Regions from separate parts of the Thermotoga neapolitana DSM 4359 genome, predicted to be linked through region 2. Evidence: predicted binding sites of a transcription regulator. Region 2 holds the regulator's gene; the other holds the start of a gene.
What was found. The regulator HrcA, encoded in region 2, represses chaperone genes, less so after heat shock. The targets are predictions, from matches to a motif close to ATTAGCACTCNNANNNTNNGAGTGCTAAT.

Region 1 (4,431 bases), 490 kb from region 2:
AAAGCTTCATCCATGAATTCTTTCTGCCCTGAAATATCCACCTTAACACCTGAGAGGTTCATTCCACTCAGAACTTCTTCTACCTCTTTCGAAACATCACCTATCGCACCCTCTATACTCACCAGATCCACGTAAATGACTCGCTCGCCATCGGAGTGATCGATCACCGAAGGAACGGTCTTTTGAGTGACGGTTGCGATAGCTCCGAGTGGAACTTCACCTTTCAATCCCTCAAGGGGTGTTCTGGGAAGATCCTCCAGAGATAACGTCTCTGCTTTCTTAAGAACGATCGGCAGTGTTCCTTCACTTGTTTTCAAAGTTCCTATGTTCTTTCCAAGCATGTAGGTTTGCAGGTCCAGGAAAACCTGACCCGCCACCACACCGTTCATGAGGGATTTGTTTCTGTCTATCCTCACGTGCACAACGCTCTTTTCATAAGAGTTTCGGATCTGGATCTTTTCAACCTCGGGAAGGTTCTTCAAGCGTTCGAATATCTCCTCGGCTTTTTCCTGAATGAGAGAAAGGTCTTCCCCTCTTATCTCAACCGTGATCGGATAGCCCAGAACTTCGTATAACTGCTGTGACTGCTCCAGAACCTCTATTTTTGCTTCGGGTATCTTCAGGGATGAAATGGCTTCTTTCAATTTTTCTCTGTTCTTTGCGAATTCTCTTCTGCTTCCTCCAAGGTTCACCATTATCCTTGCCTCGTTCTGCCCCCGTCCCATTATCTGGGAATACTCACTGGTTATTCCCACTTCTGAGTAGAAAGAAGAGATGTTGTAAGTGGATCTGTGTTCGTTCAGGTATTCTTCTATTTTCTGAACCGCTTCAGATGTCTTTTCGTAGGAAGACTGAGGCGGCAGTTTCACATCTATGACCATAAGGTTTGTCTGGAAAGAAGGGAGAAACCCCATGGGTTTTGATAGAAGAAACACAGCTGATACGATAACTAGGGTGAAAGCCACTGCAAGAACCAGTCCTTTTCTATTCATACACCATTCTAGGGCTCTTCGATAGGACTCCTGAAGTTTTTGAGAGAGTTTTCCCTTCCTTGGTTTTATCCATCTTGTACCGGCTGGAACGATGACGGTTGAAACGAAAAGAGAGGAAGAGAGGGCAAAAACAAAGGCGAGGGCAAAGTATTTGAACAACCTTACAACAAAACCGGTGAAGAACACTATGGGTAGAAACACAGAAACGGTGGTGAGTGTGGAGGCAAGGATTGCCAGCCAGACTTCTCCCGTTCCTTCTCTTGCGGCGTCGGAAATGGACTTTCCCAGAGAACGATGGCGGTATATATTTTCAAAGACAACGATGGAGTTGTCCACCAACATTCCCAAAGCCATGATGAGACCACCGAGGGTCAACGTGTCAAGATTTAACCCGAACGCATACAGAAAGACAAAGGTGACGGTGAGAGAAAGCGGTATGGAAAAGGATGTAACAAATGTAGAGGTGAGATCTTTCAAGAAGATCAGAACCACCACGAACGCTGCTACGAATCCATAGAACAGATTTTTAAGCAGGTTGTCGATGGCTCTTTCGGTGTAGTAAGCCTGGTTCATAGCCTCTATATAATCTATTCCGGAATTGCTCAGTATTTTCTTTATCTCACGAACAGTCTTGACGGTGTTTGCACCGCTTCTTTTGTAGATGGCGATGAGTGATGCTTTCTTTCCGTTTACCCTGACTTCTCCCTGGACACCTTCTTCTACTATCTTCACCTCCGCTATGTTCTTCAAGCGAACAGGAATCAAAATTTTTGGTATCTCTCCTCGAAGCAAAGACTGATACTTTACTCCTCTGAAACCCACGATGGTGTTCTTCAGATCATCGAGGTTTTCGAATCGTCCATCGACAGAGACAGAATAGATGTTCCCCTCAGAATCCTTCACGTATCCAAACGGATAGACCAGATTCCCCGAGAGGATGGTTTCTATCAGTGAAGGATCAACATCGAACTTTTTTATCTTCTCGTGATCCAGAACGATTTCAACGATTTTCTTCGGCTCTCCCATCACTTCGACGCTGGCGACATCTGGAAGCCTTCTGATCTTCGAGACAACCTCTTCGTAATCTTCCTCAGTTGAGAAGGCATACACCGGAAGCAGGGACGGATCGAATTCCACAACGACCGGTTTGGCTTCCCCGGGGAGCTCTCGTGAGGCAAGATCCACATACCTGGACAGTCTTCCCACGGCGTCAGTTGTTTTCACGTTCCACTCGAATTCCACGAGGATGAAAGAAACAGAATCCATGGACATGGAGGTGAACCTTCTAACACCCGGTGTAGATGAGATGTACTTTTCAAGGGGGGAGGTTACGAGTTCCTCTACCTCTTCTGCACCCGCACCCATGTAAGTGGTCAGTACAACAGCATAAGGGTACTCGATCTGTGGAAGAAGGTCCAGTTTGAGATGTTGAAAGGAGATGAACCCAAGAAACACAATGGCAGCCAGTAGCATCAATATTGCTATGGGTCTTTTCGATGATATCTCTGCTAGTTTCATCCGGATCCCTCCCCGGCTGGTTCAATTATATATCATTCCTTGAAGGAAAACTCATTATCATTCATAAGTTTCGTTTGCTATACGATATGATTACATATAAATTATGATATCTCTTTGATAGATAAAAAGAAGAATTCCAAAATTAACGAATTATCCACTGAAATCTTGACACATCGTTCGAGGCTTTCTATAATTTCACACGGAGAAAGAAATTGAGGAGGTGAAACGATGGCAGAAAAGAAAGAATTCGTTGTTGGTATAGACCTTGGGACAACGAACTCCGTTATTGCCTGGATGAAACCAGATGGCACGGTTGAAGTGATACCGAACGCAGAGGGAAGCAGAATAACCCCTTCTGTGGTTGCCTTCACAAAGAGTGGAGAAATACTCGTGGGAGAGCCCGCAAAGAGACAGATGATACTCAATCCCGAGAGGACAATAAAGTCCATAAAGAGAAAAATGGGAACCGACTACAAAGTCAGAATTGACGATAAAGAATACACCCCTCAGGAGATCAGTGCCTTCATCCTGAAAAAACTCAAGAAAGATGCCGAGGCATACCTCGGAGGCGAAATAAAGAAGGCAGTCATCACCTGTCCTGCTTACTTCAACGACGCTCAGAGGCAGGCCACAAAAGAGGCTGGAATCATAGCCGGGCTTGAGGTGTTGAGGATCATCAACGAACCCACCGCAGCAGCGCTCGCGTACGGTCTGGATAAGGCAGGAAAAGAACAGAAGGTTCTGGTTTACGACCTCGGTGGTGGTACGTTCGATGTCTCCATCCTGGAAATCGGAGATGGTGTCATTGAGGTCATTGCAACCGCTGGTAACAACCATCTCGGAGGAGATGACTTCGATCAGAGACTCATAGACTGGATGGCAGAAGAGTTCAAAAAACAGCATGGAATAGACCTGAGAGAAGATAGACAGGCACTGCAGAGATTGAGGGACGCTGCAGAGAAAGCCAAGATAGAACTTTCAACGAAGATGGAAACAGACGTGAGTCTTCCGTTCATAGCGGTTTCTCCAAGTGGTCAGCCACTTCACCTCGAGATGAGGATCACCAGGAGTCTCTTCGAGTCGCTGACAAGGGACCTCGTCGAGATGACAAGGGGTCCGATAGAACAGGCTCTCAACGATGCGAAACTTTCACCACAGGACATAGACGAGATCATACTCGTTGGTGGAATGACCAGGGTTCCAATGGTCCAGAGGTTCATAAAAGAGTTCTTTGGAAAAGAACCGAACAAGAGTGTCAACCCGGATGAAGCAGTTGCCATTGGTGCAGCGATCCAGGCTGCCATCCTTGCAGGAACAGAGGGTGCAAAAGGAAGAGACATCGTTCTCGTGGATGTAACACCGCTCACACTCGGAATAGAGGTCAAGGGAGGCCTGTTTGAGCCGATCATACCGAGGAACACCAAGATTCCCGTGAGAAAGAGCAAGATCTTCACCACCGTTGAAGACGGACAGACCGAGGTTGAGATCAGGGTCTACCAGGGTGAAAGACCGATCGCCAGAGAAAACATTTTCCTTGGAAGTTTCAAACTCGTCGGTATACCGCCAGCACCGAGGGGTGTTCCTCAGATAGAGGTCACGTTCGACATAGACAGCGATGGAATAGTCCATGTCTCAGCAAAAGACCTTGGTTCTGGAAAAGAGCAATCCATGGTGGTGACCGGAAGACACAAACTCTCCGAAGAAGATATAAAGAGAATGATAGAAGACGCGAAAAGATACGAAGAACAGGATAAGCGTCTCAAAGAAGAGATCGAACTCAAAAACAGGGCAGACGACCTTGCATACAGTGTGGAAAAAACCTTAAGAGAACATGGAGACAAGATACCTGCAGATCTCAAATCCAAGCTCGAGAACATGATCAAGGAACTCAGAGACGCTATCAATAGAAACGACATACCAA
Region 2 (4,431 bases):
CTGGAAGAGGGATCTCGACGGTTGTTCCCAGTATCGCCTGGAGGTAATCTATCGTGATATCGTATATCAGATCTTTTCCAGATCTCTTGAACCTGCTATCCGATCTCACTCGAACGGTGATTATCAGATCACCGTAGGGTCCACCGTAATAACCCGCGTTACCGCCGCCGGGTATTCTCAAATGCCCTCCGTCTTCGATGTTTGGAGGTATTTTTATCGTTCTTCGCACTCTTCTGAGAACTCTTCCACTTCCTCCGCACTCGTGACACAACTCTTGAGGAACTCTTCCTGTTCCGCCGCATTCGTCACAGGTTCTTTCACTGACGAAGTATCCAAAGAACGACCTTTTTTCCTCTCTGATCCTTCCCGTTCCACCACAGCGTGGACAACTGATGTATCCCGAATCTGGTTCCACACCGGTTCCTCCGCATCTTGGACACGTTTCGTACCTTTCGTATTCGATGGGAATCTCCGTACCGTTGATCAGGTCAGAAAGGTTCACTTCTATGGTGTAGCGTATGTCCTCTCCCCTTCGAGCGTATTCCCTTCTCTCCCTTCGTCCAGACTCTTCACCGAAGAACACGTCGAATATATCCCTGTTGAAGATGTTTTCGAACTCTCTGAAAACGTCTTCGAAAAAACTGCCACCGGTTTCTGCTTCTTGATAGACGGGTTGTTCCCCAACGTATCCAAAACGATCGTACATGGCCCTCTTCTGAGGATCGCTGAGGACCTCATAGGCTTCCTGAATCTCTTTGAAGCGCTGCTCGGCTTCTTTTCTGTTTTCTGGATGTCTATCTGGATGCCATTCCTTTACCAGCCTTTTGTACGCTTTTCTTATCTCTTCCTGCGTGGCATTTCTCGGAACACCGAGGATTTCGTAGTAATCCTTTTTTTCTCTTTTCATGGAGAATCACTCCTTTTTATCGGGAGATTCCTCATCTTTCTTTCTTGGTCTCACGGCCACCTTCACCTTCGCTGGCTTCAGTACTTTCCCGTGGAATTTGTAGCCACTTTCCAGCACTTCGAGTACAGTGTATTCCTCCACGTCGTCCGTTTCGACTCTCTCAACTGCCTCATATTCGAACGGATCAAAAGTCTCTCCCACCTGGATCTTAGAGAGACCTTCCTTTTCCAGTGTGTTTAGAAGCTTTTTGTATATCAACTTCACACCCTCGTAAAAGGATTCCTCATGATCCTTCTGGTTCAAGGCCCTTTCGAAATCGTCGAGTATGGGAATCAGTCTTGAGATGAGGTATTCGTTTGCGTTCTTTATGAGTTCTCTTTTTTCCCTGGCGACCTCCTCACGGTAATTTTCGTATTCGGCCTTGAGTCTTTTGGCGTATTCTTCGAGTTCCCTGTATTTTTCCTTCAATTCCTCACATTCCTGAGAGAGATCCTTCTTTTCTTTTTCAGACATTCTATCACCTCCTGGCGGCCGATGTGAAGTACTCTGAAAGTCTGTTGAGTACGTAGTTGAAAACCCTGTGGTTTCTGTCGTACCTGGTGATTTTTGAGGTGAAAAGATGAACACTTCCAATCGGCGATGATCCTTTGTAGTATCTACCGGAAAAAACGGCGAATCTTTCCAGTTTTTTACTCCCGATCTCTTTTCCGATCTTCACCGTGACGTCTTTGTCGTTTCCTATGAGACTCTCCAGGAAACGATGGTCCTTTATCTCTTCCAGAAGGTGCTTTATATCTTCCAGAGAGAGCGTGTCATCTTTCAGGAGATTTTCAAAACCAACGTCTATGTACCTTTCCAGTTTTTCGTTCATCACGGATTCTATGAGTTTGAGAATACCGCTTCCTCTGAGAGTTTCTACCTTTCCTGTTAGCACGTCTTCAACTGTTCTTCCCCTCAAAAGGAAGTTCAGCTGTCTTTCTATTTCCTCCCAATTCAAATCCTCATGGATTCTGATGGGAGTGATCTTCGAAATGCCGAATTCTGTCAGTATCGAGAAAATCAGGTAATCCTCGGATACCGGTATGAGCATCACCCTGAGTATTTTCAAATCTCTGGGATTTGGTCTTTCTATGAGGACGTACCCTTCAGCCAGCCGGGCAAGAAGATTTCCAGCCAGAAGCAGGACCTTTTCTGGATCTGCGAGCGGAATGGACCTGAAGGTGTCCACCTCCAGGTTCAGTTCTTCGGTTTCTTTGGAGAGCTTTACCATTTCTTCGTAGTAGAATCTGAGTCCCTTGTCCGTTGGGACCCGGCCAGCCGAGGTATGGGGCTGGTATATGTAACCAAGATATTCCAGTTTCTTCATATCGTTTCTTATGGTGGCACTGCTAAAATTTATGTTGCTCACTTCGAGAACCCTCTGTGAGCTGACGGGTTTTTTGTTTTCTATGTACTCTTTCACAATGCAGTAAAGTACCTTTCTCTGGCGGTCGTTCAGGTTTCTCTGGTGTTCACCCTTATTTGAGAGCCTTCTCATTTTAGCACTCCTTTCTTTTGAGTGCTAATAATAGTTTAGCATACATCTTGAAAGAATTCAAGGTCAGAAGAGGGAAACGAAGGACTTGATTTACGAATGGAAAATTGCTACCATATTATACAGGGGCCGAGGTGGCGGAATGGCAGACGCGGCTGACTCAAAATCAGCTGGGGGATGACCCCGTGCGGGTTCAAGTCCCGCCCTCGGCACCAGGAGGGGCTCTGGGAGCCCCATTTGTTTTTAATGAAGGAGGCTGATCGATGACCAGGGTCGTAAAAGTGGATCCTCTTTTTCCCGATGAAAGATCCCTGAGAGAAGCTGCCGATCTTCTGAAAAAAGGAGAGGTTGTTGTCTTTCCGACAGAGACGGTCTACGGAATAGGTGCGGATGCTTACAACGAGGAAGCGTGCAGAAAGATATTCGAAATCAAAGGAAGACCCGCAGACAACCCCCTGATAGTCCACATATGTTCGTTTTCTCAACTCGAAGAGGTGGCAGATGGATATGAGTCTTTCAGGGACTTTCTGGAGAGATTCTGGCCTGGTCCTTTAACGGTCATACTCCCAAAGAAATCCCAGCGAATTTCCGATGTGGTCACTGCGGGACTTCCCACGGTGGCTGTGAGAATGCCGGCTCACCCGGTGGCCCTGAAACTGATAGAAATGCTGGGGGATCCCATAGCTGCCCCGAGTGCGAACCTGTCTGGAAGACCCAGCGCGACGAGCGTGGAACACGTTGTGGAGGACTTCATGGGACGGGTGAGCCTGATACTGGACGCAGGGAACACACCGTTTGGTCTGGAATCCACCATAATAGACCTGTCAAGGGAAAAGCCTGTCCTTTTGAGGCCAGGCCCTGTAGAGGTTGAAAAATTGAAAGAGTTCTTTCCCGATCTTGTTGTACCTGATTTCGTCAAAAAGAGTGAGTTCAGAGGAAAACCGCTGGCACCGGGCATGAAATACCGTCACTACGCTCCCTCAAAGCCGTTGATACTCGTGGAAAACCTCGAGAAGATGAAGGACGTTTTGAGAGAGTTTCCCGATCACGTTGTGATATGTGTCGAAGAAAGGAAGGAGTTGTACAGAGACAGAATCGTCATAGGTTCTTTGAAAAATCCCTACAGCATAGCACAAAATCTGTTTGCAGCACTCAGAGAAGCGGAAAAGAGAGAAAAAGAGTATATAATTGTTGAGGGGCTGGAGGAAAGGGGCATACTCTTTGCGGTGATGAACCGATTGAGGAAGGCTGCCTCCAGGATCGTGAGGTGAACGATCTAGATGGATAAAACCCAGGAACGAACCGATAAGTTGCTCTTGCTTCTTTCTATTTTGATAATGGAGTTTTCCAACGTAAAGGAAGAGAGGGATGTCCTTCTCAGTTTGTTGAACCTTGTGAAGAAGGTCGTCGATGTGAACGATCTGGTTCTGGTCGACGAAAACAAGCGGGTTGTGCTGGGAAGAGAACTCGATGTTTCAAGATTCGAGGAGTTCATAGAATGGGCTACGAAACAGGCATCCCCGGCTTTTGTGGAAGAAGCAGGAGGATACGTCGGAATCATACCCCTGGTCAAACTCGGAAGGTCCTTCGGGAGTCTGATTGTTTTCATGGATCACCAGCCTTCGATGGAAGAGACGGAGATCTTCAGAATTTTTTCGTTTCTTTCTTCCATCGTACTGGAAAACGTCAGGCTCTACAGAGAACTTGAAGAAACTTATGATTACGTGAACACCATACTCAACAACCTTCCGGAAGGTATCTTCGTTTATTCAAACGGAGAAATACGTTTTCAGAACGAGAGATTCGCAAGGGAAAATTTCCCGGAAGAAGTTATGAAGAAGGCGATGGAAATTTCAGAAGAGGCGATCTCGCTTGGGGTTCAGAGAACTGGAGAGATCGAATCTGAGGATAAGTTCTTTTCCATCACTTCCATTCCTTTGCTCTACAACGGTGAAACACAGGCTCTGACGATCGTGGAAAACATCACGGC

Region 1: dnaK (molecular chaperone DnaK) is a predicted target of HrcA. The motif match lies at 2,564-2,592, and genes of this name have one in related genera.

The regions. Positions count from the first base shown of each region.
Region 1 covers NC_011978.1:292,778-297,208, forward strand. The annotation lists gene CTN_RS01490 (efflux RND transporter permease subunit) at 1-2,510, opposite strand, end outside; gene dnaK (molecular chaperone DnaK) at 2,739-4,431, shown strand, end outside.
Region 2 covers NC_011978.1:1,684,256-1,688,686, reverse strand. The annotation lists gene dnaJ (molecular chaperone DnaJ) at 1-907, opposite strand, end outside; gene CTN_RS08615 (nucleotide exchange factor GrpE) at 914-1,420, opposite strand; gene hrcA (heat-inducible transcriptional repressor HrcA) at 1,425-2,444, opposite strand; tRNA gene CTN_RS08605 (tRNA-Leu) at 2,570-2,656, shown strand; gene CTN_RS08600 (L-threonylcarbamoyladenylate synthase) at 2,705-3,712, shown strand; gene CTN_RS08595 (sensor histidine kinase) at 3,722-4,431, shown strand, end outside.